Regions from separate parts of the Kitasatospora sp. HPM-01-4 genome, predicted to be linked through region 1. Evidence: riboswitches for the same ligand, from Rfam matches in the RefSeq annotation. Region 1 holds a riboswitch; each other region holds the start of a gene.
The links. A riboswitch is a leader RNA that binds a small molecule or an ion and turns the genes downstream of it on or off. The one in region 1 is predicted to bind cobalamin.

Region 1 (4,284 bases):
CTTCCAGTGCGTGGTGGAGCGGCGCCCGTCCAGCAGCCCGGCGGCACCCAGCAGAAAACTGCCGGTGCAGATCGACAACGCGCGCGCCCCGCGCTCGACCGCGGCGCGCAGTGCTTCGATGAGCTCCGCCGGGTACTCCGCGCGCCGGCCGACCGCGGTGACCACGATCAGGTCCGCCTCGGCCAGCCGCTCGGGCCCGTACGGGACGTCCAGACCGAAGCCGGCGTGGGTGAGGTGCCGCCCCGGGCGGTCGGCGACGAGGGCGAAGTCGTACACCGGCAGCCCGTCGTCACTGCGGTCGATCCCGAACAGCTCGGCGGCGACGCCCAGCTCGAACGGGTGGACCGGCTCCAGCACCACGGCGGCGACGTTCCCCAGCATCCGGCCGGGATGCCGTACGTGCGCCCCCGTCCCGCTCCCTCCCGCCTCGCTCGTCTCCCCGGTCCTTCCACGCGCCCTCGCCCCGCGCGGTTCCGCCCGCGCGGCTCCTCCCCGGACGGCAGGGCCGCTCCCCGGCCTGCCAGGGGTTGGCAGGATTTCGACGCAACCGGTCGTTTCTGCCACTCGTGGCGCCGGCCCGCGCGGACCAGGCTGGAGGCCATGACCCCCGACACCCTCGCGACCTCGCTCGGCCTGATCGGCGCCACCGGCGGCTTCGGACTGCTCGGCTTCCTCATCGGCCGTGAGCTGCCCTGCCCGGGCGACGGCGGGCGGGGCCCAGGAGGCGGTCACGGCGGCGGTCCCGATGGCAGTCACGAAGGCCCCAACCACCCGGCGGCTCCGGTTCTTCCCGACCGCCTGTACGGCACCATGCCGGCCGCCTCCGCCTTCCCGCCGGGGCCGCGGTCCGGCGCCGCCCGCCCCTCGACCGTCCCGCCCGCCGCCTCCACCCGGCCCGCCGCCACCCGACCCGCCACCACCCTGATTGCCGCCGCCGCCCTCCCGTCGGGCACACTGTCCGGATGGGCATCCTCATCCGCCGCGCTCTCGAAGAGGACCTCGAAGCCGCAGGTGACGTCACGGTCGAGGCGTTCGTGGGCGACGGTCACACCTCCCCGGACAGCGGCTACGTCCAGCTCCTCCGGGACGCCGGGCGCCGCAACCAGGAGGCCGAGCTCTTCGTCGCGCTCGACCCGGACAGCCTCCAGGTCCTCGGCTGTGTGACCCTCGCGGTCGGCGGTACCGAGTGGGCCGACATCGCCGAGCCGCACGAGGGCGAGATCCGGATGCTGGCGGTCGGCGCCGCCGCCCGCGGACGCGGTGCCGGCGAGGCCCTGGTCCGTGCCACGATGAACCGCTGCCGGGAGCTGGGACTGGCCGGGATGGCCTTCTCGACCCGCCCGAGAATGAAGGCGGCGCACCGGATCTACGAGCGCCTGGGCTTCGGCCGGACCCCCGAACGGGACTGGGCGCCGGCCCCCGGGACCGACCTCATGGTGTACTCGATCACCTTCTGAGCACCCCTCCCGCACAACCGCAGGGTTGGCCCGGCCGCGACACACGGCACTACATGTGGTGCCGCATCGTCGGACCGCCACAACATGTATGCTCGCTCTCGCTGTCGAAGCAGGGGAACCCGGTGCGAGTCCGGGACTGCCCCGCAGCGGTGAGCGGGCGGCTCTCCAAGCGCCCGCAAGTCCGGTTACCTGCCGACGGCGTGCCACATGGCTTCCCCGCAGATGCCTTGCAGCACCGCAGTACGTCCGGGCCTCGCGGGTGGGCCAGGGGGTAGAGAGCGCGCCGGTTTTCCGGGCGCGCTGTGCCTCCCTGCGCTCACGTCGACCCGGATACGACCCTCATCCGACGCCGCCGCCAGGAGAGAAGCGCCTTGACCATCGCTGCCTCAGTTGCCCTGCCTTCCCAGGGTTCAGCCGCCACCACCCAGACCGACCCCGGTGCGGCACTGCTTCGGCTCCTCACCGACCGCAGCGTTGACCTCCCCCAGGTGGACCCCGGCCACGTCGCCGCCGCCGCGCTGCGCGGCCGCCACGCCGGCTCGGACTTCGCCGAGCTGCGCGGGCTGGCCGTGGAGGCCGCCGCGTCGATGATCGCCGAGGACCCGCAGTACTCGAAGCTGGCGGCCCGCCTGCTCGCCATGGAGATCGCCGACGAGGCGATCAGCCAGGGCGCCATCTCCTTCTCCGCCTCGATCGCCGTCGGCCACACCGAGGGCCTGATCGGCGATGACACCGCCGCCCTGGTCGCCAAGCACGCCGCGGCCTTCGACGCCCTGGTCGACCTGGCCGGCGACGACCGCTTCGAGTACTTCGGCCTGCGCACCGTGCAGTCCCGCTACCTGCTGCGCCACCCGATCACCCGCAAGGTGATCGAGACCCCGCAGCACTTCCTGCTCCGCGTCGCGGCCGGCCTGGCGGTCGGCGACAGCGAGCAGTCGGTGGCCGAGGTGGCCGAGCTGTACCGCCTGATGAGCCGCCTGGAGTACCTGACCTCCTCCCCGACGCTCTTCAACTCCGGCACCAAGCACCCCCAGATGTCCAGCTGCTACCTGCTGGACTCCCCGCTGGACAACCTCGACTCGATCTACAACCGCTACGCGCAGATCGCCCGCCTGTCCAAGCACGCCGGCGGCATCGGCCTCTCCTACAGCCGCATCCGCTCGCGCGGCAGCCTGATCCGGGGCACCAACGGCAAGTCCAACGGCATCGTCCCGTTCCTGCGCACCCTGGACTCCTCGGTCGCCGCGGTCAACCAGGGCGGCCGCCGCAAGGGCGCGGCCTGCGTCTACCTGGAGACCTGGCACGCCGACATCGAGGAGTTCCTGGAGCTCCGCGACAACACCGGCGAGGAGGCCCGCCGGACCCACAACCTCAACCTGGCGCACTGGATCCCGGACGAGTTCATGCGCCGGGTCAACGCCAACGAGGACTGGTCGCTGTTCTCTCCCGCCGACGTCCCCGAGCTGGTGGACCTGTGGGGCGCCGAGTTCGACGCCGCCTACCGCAAGGCCGAGGCCGAGGGCAAGGCCGTCCGCACCGTCCCGGCGCAGACCCTGTACGCCCGGATGATGCGCACCCTGGCCCAGACCGGCAACGGCTGGATGACCTTCAAGGACGCCTCCAACCGCGCCGCCAACCAGACCGCGCTGCCCGGCCGCACGGTGCACTCCTCCAACCTCTGCACCGAGATCCTGGAGGTCACCGACGACTCCGAGACCGCGGTCTGCAACCTGGGCTCGGTCAACCTCGGCGCGCACGTGGCCGACGGCGCCACCGCCGGCGACCTGCTGAACGCGATGGACTGGGAGCGGCTGGACGCCACCGTGCGCACCGCCGTGACCTTCCTGGACCGGGTCATCGACATCAACTTCTACCCGACCACCGAGGCCGGCACCTCCAACTCCCGCTGGCGGCCGGTCGGTCTGGGCGTGATGGGCCTGCAGGACGTCTTCTTCAAGCTCCGGCTGGACTTCGACTCCGCCGAGGCCAAGCAGCTCTCCACGCTGATCGCCGAGCGGATCATGCTCACCGCGTACGAGCGCTCCAGCGAGCTGGCCGAGCAGTTCGGCCGCCACGAGGCGTACGCGGAGACCCGCGCCGCCCGCGGCCAGCTGCACATCGACCACTTCGACGCTGCTCCGCAGTGGACCGAGCGCTGGGACGCGCTGCGCGCCCGGATCGCCGAGACCGGCCTGCGCAACTCCCTGCTGCTCGCCATCGCGCCGACCGCGACCATCGCGTCCATCGCCGGTGTGTACGAGTGCATCGAGCCGCAGGTCTCCAACCTGTTCAAGCGCGAGACCCTCTCCGGCGAGTTCCTCCAGGTCAACCCGTACCTGGTCCGGGAGTTGAAGGAGCTGGGCGTCTGGGACCAGCAGACCCGGGACGCGCTGCGCGAGGCCAACGGCTCGGTCCAGGACTTCAACTGGCTGCCCGCCGAGGTCCGTTCGCTCTACCGCACCGCGTGGGAGCTCCCGCAGCGCGCGCTGATCGACCTGGCCGCCGCCCGCATGCCGTACCTGGACCAGAGCCAGTCGCTGAACCTCTTCATGGCCGCGCCCACCATCGGCAAGCTCAGCTCGATGTACGCGTACGCCTGGAAGGTCGGTCTGAAGACCACCTACTACCTGCGTTCCCGCCCGGCCACCCGGATCGCCCAGGCCGCGACCCGCTCCGCCGCCGTGAACATCCCCTCCCCCACCATGACCGCTGAGGAGCAGGCCGCCGCCATCGCCTGCTCCCTGGAGAACCCCGAGTCCTGCGAGGCTTGCCAGTGAGTACCCCCGCGCCCAGCAACGACGAGCGCAAGATGCTGCTCGACCCCGGC
Region 2 (4,284 bases), 4.6 Mb from region 1:
GGCGCTCGCGCGGATGCTCGACCTGTCACCGAGCTACCTCAACCAGCTGGAGCACGACGCCCGCCCGCTCACCGTCCCGGTACTGCTCCGCCTCACCGAGGCATTCGGCGTCGACGCCGGGTACTTCGCCCCGCCCGACACCGCCCGGCTGACCGCCGAGCTGCGCGAGGGCCTCGGCGGCGAGCTCGCCGCCGGTCGCCTGACCGCCGGTGACCTGGACGACCTCGCCGCCCGCCTGCCCTCGGTCGCCCGGGTGCTGCTGGACCTCCGGCGCAGCCAGCAGGAGACCACCGAACAGCTGGCGGTCCTGGCCGGCGACCGCGGACTCCTCCCGGGTACGGAAGGCACCCGCACCCCGCACGAGGAGGTCCGCGAGTTCTTCTACCGGCGGAGGAACTACATCCACGAACTCGACACCGTGGCCGAAGAGTTGGCCGAAGCCATCGGCCTGCGGCGCGGTGAGGTGCGCAGCGTGCTGGCCGAGCGGCTCGCCACCCGGCACGGCGTACGCCTGGCCACCACCGATGACGACCGCACCGGACCCGACCGGCTGCACCGCTACGACGCCGGTGCCCGGGTGCTGCACCTGTCCTCCCGGCTGCGACCGGGCCAGCAGGCCTTCCGGATGGCCACTCAGCTCGCCTATCTGGAACACGACGGCCTGCTGTCCCAACTCGCCGCCCAGGACGGCCCGGACGGCTCGACCGCCTGGTCCCTGACGCGGATCGGCCTGGCCAACTACTTCGCCGCCGCCCTGGTGCTGCCGTACCGCGTCTTCCATGCCGAGGCCGAGGCGACGCGCTACGACATCGAACGCCTGGCGGACCACTTCGGCGTCGGCTACGAGACCGTCTGCCACCGCCTCAGCACCCTGCAACGGCCCCGCCTGCGCGGGGTGCCGTTCTCCTTCGTCCGGGTCGACCGGGCCGGCAACGTCTCCAAACGGCAGTCCGCGACCGGCTTCCACTTCTCCCGCGCCGGCGGCACCTGTCCGCTGTGGAACGTCTACGAGGCGTTCTCCGCTCCGGGGCGCGTCCACGTCCAGATCGCCGCGATGCCGGACGGGCAGCGCTATCTGTGGACCGCCCGCGCCGTCACCCGCTCACCCGGCGGCTGGGGCAGGCCCGGCAAGACCTTCGCCGTCGGCCTGGGCTGCGAACTGCGCCACGCCGCACGGCTGGTGTACTCCGCGGGCCTCGACCTCACCGAGGAGAGCGCCGCCGCCCCGATCGGCCTCGGCTGCAAGACCTGCGAACGCCCCGCCTGCCCGCAGCGGGCCGCTCCGCCGATCGGCCGCCCGCTCACCGTGGACGAGCACACCAGCACCTTCGTCCCGTACCCGGTCCGCCCGACGACCGGCGACGAGGTGCGGTGACGGCGGGGGAGCGGGTACGCGAAGGGCCCACCCGTGCGCGAGCGCACGGGTGGGCCCGACGGCCTTCTCAGCGGCTGGGCCAGCGGCTCTCGACCTTGGCCAGGCGCCAGTACGCCAGTGCACAGGCCCAGACCACCACGAACAGGCCCACGATGATGAACCCGACGTTGTTCAGGTCGATGCCGGAGATCCAGCCGGTCACCGGATCGGTGAGGTTCAGCTGGTCGTGCAGCACACCGACGAGCTCGATGGTGCCGATCAGGAAGGCGACCGCGATCGACAGGCCGGTGATGGTGAGGTTGTAGTAGACCTTGCGGGCCGGGTTGGAGAACGCCCAGTGGTAGGCGAAGTTCATGAAGGTGCCGTCGAGCGTGTCGAACAGGCTCATCCCCGAGGCGAACAGCAGCGGCAGGCAGAGGATCGCGTACCAGGGCAGCCCGGCGGCGGCACCCGAGCCGGCCATCACCATCAGGGAGACCTCGGTCGCGGTGTCGAAGCCGACGCCGAACAGCAGGCCGATCGGGTACATCTGGCCGGGGCGGCTGATCGACTTGGTCAGCCGGCCCAGGATGCGGTTCATGAAGCCGCGGTTGTCCAGGTGCTTCTCCAGCTCGTGCTCGTCGAACTCGCCGGCCCGCATCGCCTTGAAGACCCGGTAGATCCCGGCCAGGGAGACCAGGTTGAGGGCGGCGATCAGGTAGAGGAAGCTGCCGGAGACGCTGGTGGACACCACCCCCAGCACCTGCTTGGTGCTGGAGTCGTCGCTGGTCAGCGTGGTGACGACATGGGCACCGGTGGCGACCAGGCCGGCCAGTACCACCACGATGGTGGAGTGCCCGAGGGCGAACCAGAAGCCGACCGACACCGGCCGCTTGCCGTCGGCCATCAGCTTGCGGGTGGTGTTGTCGATGGCGGCGATGTGGTCGGCGTCGAAGGCGTGCCGCATGCCCAGGGTGTAGGCGGTGATGCCGAGGCCGAGGCCGAAGACCTGGTTGCCGACGGCGTAGTGGTGCGGGGCGACCATCGCTATCAGGATGCCGAAGGCGGTGACGTGCATGGCGAGGATCACCGCCATCAGTCCGCCGGTGCGGATCCAGTCCTTCCGTTCCCAGCGCAGTGACGGGGCGGCGGTGGCCGCGGCGGGCGCCGGGGCAACGGTTCTGGGCATGGTCATTTCGGGCAGCCTCTCCAGCACCTCGTGGACAGTTCTCAAGCGGTGCCGTGGCCGGTCTCCTGGCTGACGGGTCAAACGCCTCCGCACCCGGCCTTCCCGGACGCACAGCGCCCAGTGACCACCCGCCGGCTCGCGGCGGGACGGTACGGAGACTCCCCGATCACAGTGGCGAGGGCCGCTCCGGACTTCCTGTGACAAGGCACAGGACACCGGTCTTCCCGAACACCACGGCAGCAGTCACCGTAGGGGGCGGGATCACCAGCGCACAAGCCCGCTCAGCTGCGCATGTGTTCGACATCACCGGCGCACGGTAGTGAACCGACGGCGTACTCAGGGCGAGTCGCGGGCCGCGTCGGGGAGTTGACCCGACGCGGCCCGCGACTCGCCAGGTCCTCGGACCCGGGGCGTGCGACCCGGACCTGTCCGGTCGCCGCCGGTCGTCACGCGGTTCCCGGTGCTCCCGACACAAGGGCCACCGCGGCCTCGGCGGTGTGGACCAGGAACGTCAGCGTCTCCTCCAGATACAGCCGGATGGTCCGCTCGTCGTGCGACAGGTAGCCGATCGACACGTCCTGGCCGATGCAGAGTTCGAAGTCGCCGCCCCGGGTGGACAGCAGGAAGGCTCCGTCGATGGCGGGCGCCCAGACGATCTCGCCGTCCAGGAGCCGGGCGAGGTGCTTGATGACCGGGTAGCCGTAGTCGGACGTCTCGCTGACCGCGGTGTACGCGTCGGCGCTCAGCGCCAGCGTGTACGGTTCGCCAACGCCGGCCAGCCGCAGTTCGGTCACGGCCCGGCTGATGCTGTTCGGGTAGTCGCGTGTCTCAACAGGCAGCCTCACGGGCGGATTTGACGAGCTCTCACGGATCCCCGTGATGCCCGCGGCCGGGTAGCCCTCGAACACCGCGCGGTCCTCGGCGAAGGCGATCCGCCGTGCGGCGTCCATCACCGGCTGCCAGTCCGCGTCCTTGGCGCCGCGCGCGACGTCGTCGACCTGCTCGCGGTCGACGGTGAACGGAACGCGCAGCTCCACGATCGGCTGGAAGTGGCGGGTGTGGGCGATGATCCCGTCGGCCGGGGCGTCGGCCGCCTCCAGGTGCCCGGTGCCCACCCCGGCCAGGTGAAGACCGCCTGACGTGGAGACGTCCACGAGCCGGCGGGCGGCCACATGGCGCTCGAACGTGCGTCGCGCCTCGTTCTCCAGGTCGTCCCAGGCGGCGGCGGAGACGGGCGCCAGTTCACGGTGCAGATTGTTCATTGTCGAGACCTCTTCATGTCGCCGATCCCCAGGGACTCATCGGCCGGCGACCGGACACCGGGTGCCGGGTCGGCCTCCGGCTCCCGGTGGCTCGCGCCGGGCGGATCGGGAAGGCCGTCGAGGAAGTCGGCCGTGGGTACGAAGAACAGGGAACCGGTGACCGCGGTGGAGAAGTCCAGGATGCGGTCGTGGGAGGCCGGAGGGTCGCCCAGGAACATACGCGTCAGCATCGTCTCGGTCACCGCCGGGGATCGGGAGTACCCGATGAAGTACGTGCCGAACTCTTCCTCACCCACCCTGCCGAAGGGCATGTTGTCGCGCAGGATCTCGTGTTTCGTCCCGTCCGGATCGACGAGCGTGTTCAGCGCGACATGTGAGTCGGGCGGCTTGATCTCGTCGTCCAGCTCGATGTCGGTCGCCTTCCGACGTCCGATCACCAGCTCCTGCGCCTCGGTCGGAAGGGCTTCCCAGGCGGGGAG
Region 3 (4,284 bases), 4.5 Mb from region 1:
ACGATGGCCATGCGTGGCGAAATCCGGACAATCCGAACCGCGGACAGGGACTCATTGCCGCAGGATGGCGTCCTCGACATGAACACCGTCAACTCGCCAGCCGCCAGCCTCAGGCTGACGGGCACGGTGATCGCCGACGACATCAAGGGACCCAGATGGCCGCCGATCAGCTGCCGGTCGCCGTCACCCTCGATCCAGCACACACCCAGCCCGGCGACCGGTCTCCGGGCGCGCGTTCACACGCCCGAACCCGGCCCGGCGACCGCCATTGCCCGCAGGCGGCCGGAGTCAGTGTCAAATCTTGTCTGTGTCAGGCCAATCGAGCAGGGTTGGGCTGCACTTCACCGACCCTCACGAAGCGGAGACCTGATGTCCGAAGACATCGCGACCACGGCCGACATCCACCGGCTGCACATACGACGTACCAGGCGCATGCTCCATGCGATGACGGCCGTCGCTCTGCTGATCTCGGCGGCCGTGGGCACCGAGGCGACGGCAGTCTCCCCGGCCGATCAGCCGCAGCCGCCGTCAACCGCCCAGCAGGAGAAGGGCATGCACGCCGGCCTGCCCTTCCACGACCCCGTGGACGCCGACGCCGACAGCGCCTCCCAGCCGGACCTGAGCATCACGCTGGACGCCGACCGGACCCGCTTCGACGTGGCCGGGAAGGAGGTCTACGGCGAGTCGTACACCGGCTCGCTCGTCGCCCCGACCATCCGGGTGCGGCCGGGCCAGAGCGTCACCGTCCATCTGGTCAACCACCTGACGGTCGCCACCAACCTGCACTTCCACGGCCTGCACATCTCCCCTGAGGGCCTGTCGGACGACCCGTTCCTGTGCGTGGACCCGGGCGCCTCCACCACCTACCGGTTAGCCATCCCGGCCGACCACCCGCTGGGCACGTTCTGGTACCACAGCCACGCCATGGGCACCGCCTGCCCCGCGCCCGGCTCGGGCGCCACGGCGGACATGGCGGCGATGGACGACAGCGGCTTCATGCCGGGCGACGTGGAGAACCAGATCTTCGCCGGCCTGTCCGGGGTGCTGATCGTCGGTGACGACCGCACCCTGCTGCCGCCCGCACTGCGCCAGATCACCACGCACACCCTCGCGCTGAAGGACGTTCAGCTCGATGCGAGCGGCCACATCGCGCAGAACACCGCCACCACCTCGATCGACTCCGACAACCCGACGGTGCGCCTGGTCAACGGCCAACTGCGGCCGGTACTCACGATGAGGCCCGACGAGACCCAACTGTGGCGACTGGCCAACATCGGGGCCGACATCTTCTACCAACTCCGCCTGGACGGCCACCACTTCACCGTCATCGGAGAGGACGGCTCCCCCGTCGCGCGGACCAGCGACGCCGACACCCTGCTGCTGCCACCGGGCAAGCGCTACGACGTCCTGGTCACCGCCTGCTCCAGCCCCGGGACCACCGTGCTGCGCACCACCGCGTACAGCAACGGACCGCAGGGCGACGCCTACCCCGACACCCCACTGGCCACCATCGACGTCACCGGCGACGAGGCGCCGCGCCTTCCCGGTGTGAGCGGCCCGATGCCGACCGCCCCGGCCGACCTCTCAGCCGTCCCCGTCGCACAGCACCGCACCCTGGTCCTGTCCGAGAACGCCGACGGCACCGTCTTCTACATCAACGGCAGGCGGTTCTCGATGGACTCCTCCGTCTTCGACACCCCCGCCAGGCTCGGCACCGTCGAGGAGTGGACCATCGTCAACCAGTCCGGTGAAGACCACCCCTTCCACCTGCACACCAACGCCTTCCAGGTGACCTCGATCAACGGCGCGGCGCAGCCCTACACCCACCGCCAGGACATCGTCTCGGTGCCGCACGCGGTGAACGGGACCCCCGGCCGGGTGGTGATCCGGGTCGCCTTCACCGACTACCCCGGCAGGTGGATGTTCCACTGCCACATCGCCGCGCACGAGGACAACGGCATGATGAGCTACCTCAACGTCGTGCGGTAGTCCGAGTGGCACCGTGTCCCACCTGCACAAACGCGGGCGGGACACGGGAAGCGGTTGGGTTCGTGGTGTCCGCAGTCGGCTGCCGACACTTCGCATGGCCGGTGGACGTCCTCAAGTCGGCCGACCGGCACGGCCTGACCTCGCCGTTTTCGGGCCACATACGCCCGTACGGCGAAGTCGGCCTCGGCCTCGGCTCAGGGCAGAGGGAAGCGGTGGTGCAGCCATACCGCGTGGGAGATGATCCCCGCCGGGAACCGGAAACCCCTTGTACGACCCCCTCCCCGGCCCCCACAGCCGATCCCTCCCACAACCCCACGAACGATCCAAACGATCATCCCACGAGCTGGCCAGCACCAATCTGACCATGCCTGATACCTTGCCATCGCCGTGGTGTTCGGGAAACCGGTCGGAGTCCGGTGCGGCCCTCGCCACTGTTGCCGCGGAGTACCGCGGCCCTCGCTGACCGGCTTTCCCAGCGGTCAGGGCCACTGGGCGGGCTGGAAGAGCCGCTCGGGAAGGTCGGCCGCGGCGCGTCGATGCGGAAGCCAGGAGACCGGCCACGGCGCGACATGTTCCACGAGGGTTTTGGAGAACACGTGCCCAGCGGTCTGCCGCATCCGTTCCGATCCATACGTTCCGTACGTCCCGCAGGTCCGATACGTGTCGGCCGCGCGGTCGCGGCCTTGCTGTTCATCGGCGCGCTCGGAGCTTGCACGGGCGCCCCCGCGCCCGTCGCGTCCGGCGGGACGACCGGAAGTGCCGAGCCGGTCAGCGTGGCCAATTGCGGGACCACCGTGACGGTCGGCGCGCCGCCCGACCGGCTGGTGACGCTCAACGAGGGTGCCACCGAGGTGGCCCTGGCCCTTGGCCTGCAGTCCCGCATGGCCGGTACCGCCTACCTCGACGATTCCGTCCCGGAGAAGTGGAAGGCGGCCTACGACTCCGTCCCGGTGCTCTCCAAGGACTACCCGACGAAGGAGAAGCTCCTCGCGGCCCGTCCCGACTTCCTGTACGCCTCCTACTCCAGCGCGTTCACCGACAAGGTCGCGGGCACCCGGGAGGAACTGCGTGGCCAGGGCATCCCGTCGTACCTGTCCCCGTTCGGCTGCTCGGACAAGAGCCAGGTGCCGCCGACGACCTGGCAGGCGGTGTGGGGCGAACTGAACGACGTCGCCAAGGTCTTCGGTGTCACGGAGCGGGCCGCCGCGATCCAGCAGCAGCAGGAGCAGAAGCTGGCCCAGTTCACGGCGACGGCCGCGGGCAAGGGCCTGAAGGTCCTGTGGTACGACTCGGACACCAAGACGCCGTTCGTCGGTGCCGGCCACGGCGGACCTCAACTCGTGCTCGATGCCGTGGGCGCCCGCAACGTCTTCGGGGACCTGCCCGGTGGCTGGCAGAACGTGAGCTGGGAGAAGGTCGTCGCGGCGGACCCGGACGCCATCGTGGTCGCGGACGCCGGCTGGGACACGGCCCAGTCCAAGATCGACTACTTGGAGAACGACCCGGTGCTGAGCAAGCTCACCGCCGTGCAGCACAAGGCTTTCGTGGTGGTGCCGTTCTCGGAGTCGACTCCCGGCGTGCTGCTCGCTGACGGTGCCGCCCGGGTGTCCGCGGGACTGAGCCGACTGCACCCGGGTTCATGACCACCGCACCCCACCCCGCCGTGCGGCCCTCTGGTCCGGGCCACGCGACGGCGGCCCTGGCCATCGGTGTGGCCTTGCTACTGACCACCGTGCTCCTCGGCCTGGCCGTGGGCTCACAACACGAGCCGGTCCGGACGGTGATCGATGTCGTGGTGCGCCGTCTCGGGCTGGGCGGCCCGCACGTGACGCTGCTGGACGACCAGATCGTCTGGCAGTTGCGGCTGCCCCGGGTTCTGGGAGCGGCTGCCACCGGCGCCGGCCTCGCGGTCTGCGGTGCGGTGTTGCAGACGCTGACCGGGAACGACCTGGCCGATCCCTTCCTGCTCGGGATCTCGGACGGAGCCGCCGCCGGCGCGGTCACCGTGATCGTCCTCGGCGTCGGCGTGTCCGGCGCCGTGGGCACCGGCGCGGTGGCGACGGCAGCCTTCACCGGTGCCCTGCTGGCCGCTGTCGTCGTCCTGGCACTGGCCGGCGCGCGCACCCGGTCGCTACCGACCGCCCGGACCGTGCTCGCCGGCATCGCGGTGGGACAGATGTGCGGGGCTTACACCTCGTTCGTCGTGCTGGTCCTCGGGGACCGCAACGCGGCGCGCGGTGTCATGGAGTGGACGCTGGGCTCGGTCGCCGGCGTGCGGTGGCCCACCGCCGTCTT
Region 4 (4,284 bases), 2.8 Mb from region 1:
CCTCGGCGTCCAGCCACAGACCGGAGAGCATCGGCAGGGTGCCGAGCACCGGACGCCCGGTCAGCCGGTGCAGCATCTCCAGGCCCGGTGCCAGCAGCCGCGCGTCGCCCCGGAACTTGTTGACGAACCAGCCGGCGACATGCCGCTGGTCCTGTGCCGAGAGCAGCGCCAGCGTCCCGTACATCGCGGCGAAGACCCCGCCCCGGTCGATGTCCCCGACCACCACCACCGGCAGCCCGGCGGCCGTGGCCAGCCCCATGTTGGCGATGTCCCGGTCCCGCAGGTTGATCTCGGCGGGCGAGCCCGCGCCCTCGCAGACCACCACCTCGTACCGGCTCCGCAGATCGGCCAGGCACTCCAGGGCCCGCTCCAGCAGGACGGGCTTGCGCTCGCGGTAGTCCAGCGCACCCACCTCGGCCACCGGCCTGCCGAGCAGCACCACCTGGCTGCGGCCGTCGCCACCGGGCTTCAGCAGCACGGGATTCATCGCCGCCTCCGGCTCGACCCGGGCGGCCTGAGCCTGCATCGCCTGCGCGCGGCCGATCTCGGCGCCGTCGGCCGTGACGAAGGAGTTGAGCGACATGTTCTGCGCCTTGAACGGCGCCACCCTGACGCCCTGTCGGGCCAGCCAGCGGCAGATGCCCGCCGTGACCACGCTCTTGCCCGCATCCGAGGTCGTCCCGGCGACCAGCAGTGCCCCGCTCATGCTCCTCCGCTCCGCTCGACAGTCCTTCCCAAGGGCAGTACCCGCAGGCGCGAGGAACCGCGCGAGCGGCCGTCCGCCTCGGCACCGCTCCCGGCCACCCGCTCCGGCACCGTCCGGGGGCGCGAGGAAACACGCGAACAAGCGCGGACTGCCTCGACGAGCCGCTCGCGCGGTTCCGTGCGCTCCCCAGGGGCCACCCGCCCGCCCGGACCCGCCATCAGACCGCGGCTCACGACCGCCCCCGCCGCCAGGCCCACAGCGCCCGAGCGGTCACGGTGACCGCCAGCGCCAGGGCCCCGACCCGCCGGGAGAGCAGGCACGCCCGCTCGATGTCCTCGACCGCCACCGGCCGCAACTCCGCACCGAGCACCGGCCGGTGCTCCACCCGCTCGCCGTACCGCAGCGTCCCGCCCAGCCGGACCCCGAGCGCCCCGGCGAACGCGGACTCGGCCTGCCCGGCGTTGGGACTCGGGTGCGCTGAGCCGTCCCGCCGCCAGACGCGCCAGGCCCTTCGGGGTTCGGGTGCGGCGGCCACCGCGAGCAGGGCGGTCAGCCGGGCACCGGGCCAGCCGGCCAGGTCGTCCAGCCGCGCCGAGGCCCAGCCGAAGCGCAGGTGGCGCGGCGAACGGTGCCCGACCATCGCGTCCAGCGTGTTGACGGCCCTGAAGGCCAGCAGCCCGGGCGTACCGGCCAGCGCACCCCAGGTCAGCGCGTTGACCACGGCATCGGCGGTGTTCTCGGCCACCGACTCGACGACCGCGCGCGCGATCTGCTGCTCGTCCAGCGAGCTCGGATCGCGGCCGCACAGATGAGGCAGCCGCTCCCGGGCGGCGGCGAGCTCACCGGCGCGCAGGGAACGGCCGATGGTCGTGGCCTCCCGGGTCAGCGAGGTACCGCCGAGCACCGTCCAGGTCGCGGCGGCGGCCAGCGCGGCCTGCCCGTACCGGCTGCGCCCGAGTGCCCGTCCGGCGAGGTGCGCCCCGGCCGCGACCGTGCCGACGCAGACGGCGGTGTACACGGCGCCGGCCGCCCGGTGGTCACGCCACAGGGCGCGCTCCAGCCGCCCGGCAGCGGTACCGAAGACGGCGACCGGGTGGCCGCGCCGGGGGTCGGCGAAGGCGGCGTCGGCGAGGTAGCCGGCGATGCTGCCCAGGGCGAAGGCGGAGCCGCGATTCAGGCGGGGCACGGCGCGGATTCGGCGGCGGCCCGGGCGACGGGTACGGCTCGGTCGAACGGCGGCCTGACCTCGGCCGGGGCAGCCTGCATGGCGGGCGTGTCCTCACTCAGGGTCCGCGCCCTGGATCGACGTACCGGGGGCGAGAGTCTCCTGGCTTCCGGGTCGGACACACCCTCGGGCCTTCCAGCAGCCGTACGACCGGACCACCGTGACCATGGATCGAGCGTGCTCCCCGGTGACAGTGGCGGGACCGCGCCGGACTCGCACCGGCTTCCTCTGCATGCCTCCGTTTGGCTGAAAGATCCCACCACGGTCCGCGACCGGGAGTCAACAAACCGCGCGGAGGGCTTGATCACAACCGCCTCGGCCGCCCGCCGTGCGGCACGCCGTCTCCGGGAGCTCTCCGCCCGCCGCCCTGGCCGCAGTAGAGGGGCCGCAGTAGAGAGGCCGCGGTAAAGAGGCCGCGGTAAAGAGGCCGTGGTAAAGAGGCCGCGGCCCCGGGCGGCCGTTCGCGGGTCCGCCTTCCGGTGGCAGGCCCGCCGCGCGGAGAGTGCACTGGAGGTGCCTTCCAAACCAGCTCACACCGGGGAACACTATGCGTAGGGGAACCGCCGCCGCCGTGGCGGCCGCCGCTGTGGCGGTCGCCGCCGTCGGAGCCGGAGCAGCGATCGTCCTGATCGGCCGAAGGGTGTCCGAGCGCACGGTCCACCCGCTGTTCGGGAAGCCCGGCGAGGCCAACCTGTGGGTGCACGACGTCGCCGCCGGACGCGTCTCCCTCACCCGGGCCCCGGAGACGGTACGCCCGGGCCGCTACGCACTGGAGTGGCCGCGCGGCGGCCACGCGGTGGTCGGCGAGGTCCTGGGCACCGACGTCCAGACCGTCACCCGTCGGCTGGAACGCTCGGAGAGCGGAACCCTCACCGCCGGCACCGAGGTCGAGCTGACCCCCCGGGTCTACCGCGGAGACCCGACCAGCGCCCTCGGCATCGGGTTCACCGAGACCGCCGTCCAGGGCGAGCTCGGGCCGCTGCCGGCCTGGCGCGTCGACGCCATGCGCGGCAGCTGGGTGATCCTGGTGCACGGTCCGGGCGCCGACCGCACCCAGGCGCTGCCGGTGCTCCCGGTGTTGCGCTCGCTGAAGATGCCGACACTCACCGTCACCTACCGGGGCGACGCCGGCGCCCCGCCGTCGCCGGACGGGCTCGGCCACTTCGGCGAGACCGAGTGGCGGGACGTCGAGTCGGCGATCCGGTTCGCCCTGGACAGCGGCGCGGGGCGGGTGGTGCTGTACGGCTGGTCGCTGGGCGCCACGATGTGCCTGATGGCCGCCGAAAGGTCCTCCCGGCAGGAGCCGATCGCCGGTCTGGTACTGGACTCCCCGATCCTCGACTGGTCGGCGAGCGTGCGCAGGGAGAGCGTCCGCGCCGGCATCCCGAGCGCCCTCGCCAACCTGGGCGCGCTGGCCGCAGAAGGCCGTACCAAGGTGGACCTGGAGGCCCTCGCCCGCCTCGCGGACGGGACCGGCCTGCGCGTGCCGACCCTGCTGCTGGGAAGTCCGGCGGACAGCATCGCGCCGATCGCGGCCGCCCGCCGCCTCGCGCAGCGCCGCAGCGACCTGGTGAGCCTGCACGAGGTGCCGGGCGCGGAGCACGCCCAGCTCTGGAACGCCGATCCGGACGGCTACGCCGAGGTGCTGCGCCGCTGGCTCACGCCGCTGCTCTGAGCCAAGGGTACGGTTACTCCGAGTATATCGTCGATCACGTCGATCAGGACCGCCAAAGGATCACTTCCGGCCTTGATCTGATGATTCGTCGATCAGCTTTGTTCAGTTTTGTTGGGTGCACGACATTCGAATCAAGCCAACAATTCGAATATCAGGCCCGGTTTGCGGGCTGTTGCCCGATCTCTTCCACCCAGTCCAACCGGGCGGCCGAAGACGCGCCGAACCGGATGTGACAGAAGGCCGGTGCACGGGGAAGACTGCACGGCGTGACGTCTCGGAATCCGCGCGACCGTGATGCCCCGCTCCAGCCGACGATCGGTACCGGTGCGACGGTGACCCGTCTGCCCGGTACGGCCCGCCGCGCCGACGGCGCCCACCCCGGCCACCCCGCAGCAGCCCGCCGCCGCGCCCCGGCGCCCAAGCCCGGGCGGGGGAGGGTCCCGGTGCCCGACGGCTTCCCCGCACCGGCCGAGCTCGCCCCGCTGGCCCGCCGGATGCTCGTGGACGCCGTACGGATCGCGCGCTGGGCGGGTGAACTCGACAAGGTCGACCGCCGGGGCGAACTGCTCCCCGAGGACGCCCGCGACGCCGGAGCGGCCCTGGCGATGACGGTCGCCGCCGCCGCCAAGGCGTGGGGCCAGGCCCTGCTGGTCGGCCTGGTCGAGCTGCGCGAGGGCG

Region 2: another riboswitch for cobalamin. It lies ahead of nicT (Nickel transporter NicT); the one in region 1 lies ahead of ACSMTC_RS23420 (ribonucleoside-diphosphate reductase subunit alpha).
Region 3: another riboswitch for cobalamin. It lies ahead of ACSMTC_RS03510 (ABC transporter substrate-binding protein); the one in region 1 lies ahead of ACSMTC_RS23420 (ribonucleoside-diphosphate reductase subunit alpha).
Region 4: another riboswitch for cobalamin. It lies ahead of ACSMTC_RS10875 (cobalamin biosynthesis protein); the one in region 1 lies ahead of ACSMTC_RS23420 (ribonucleoside-diphosphate reductase subunit alpha).

What each region holds. Positions count from the first base shown of each region.
Region 1 is NZ_JBPQGP010000005.1:5,371,146-5,375,429, reverse strand. Features, by position in the region: gene ACSMTC_RS23430 (helix-turn-helix domain-containing protein) at 1-381, opposite strand, end outside; gene ACSMTC_RS23425 (GNAT family N-acetyltransferase) at 963-1,457, shown strand; cobalamin riboswitch at 1,511-1,668, shown strand; gene ACSMTC_RS23420 (ribonucleoside-diphosphate reductase subunit alpha) at 1,835-4,234, shown strand; gene ACSMTC_RS23415 (ribonucleotide-diphosphate reductase subunit beta) at 4,267-4,284, shown strand, end outside.
Region 2 is NZ_JBPQGP010000005.1:736,977-741,260, reverse strand. Features, by position in the region: gene ACSMTC_RS03085 (short-chain fatty acyl-CoA regulator family protein) at 1-1,375, shown strand, start outside; gene nicT (Nickel transporter NicT) at 1,443-2,549, opposite strand; cobalamin riboswitch at 2,582-2,794, opposite strand; gene ACSMTC_RS03075 (family 1 encapsulin nanocompartment shell protein) at 2,990-3,805, opposite strand; gene ACSMTC_RS03070 (Dyp-type peroxidase) at 3,802-4,284, opposite strand, start outside.
Region 3 is NZ_JBPQGP010000005.1:858,458-862,741, forward strand. Features, by position in the region: gene ACSMTC_RS03505 (multicopper oxidase family protein) at 370-1,989, shown strand; cobalamin riboswitch at 2,361-2,565, shown strand; gene ACSMTC_RS03510 (ABC transporter substrate-binding protein) at 2,763-3,632, shown strand; gene ACSMTC_RS03515 (FecCD family ABC transporter permease) at 3,629-4,284, shown strand, end outside.
Region 4 is NZ_JBPQGP010000005.1:2,574,682-2,578,965, reverse strand. Features, by position in the region: gene ACSMTC_RS10880 (cobyric acid synthase) at 1-706, opposite strand, end outside; gene ACSMTC_RS10875 (cobalamin biosynthesis protein) at 936-1,883, opposite strand; cobalamin riboswitch at 2,005-2,186, opposite strand; gene ACSMTC_RS10870 (alpha/beta hydrolase family protein) at 2,479-3,606, shown strand; gene ACSMTC_RS10865 (hypothetical protein) at 3,873-4,284, shown strand, end outside.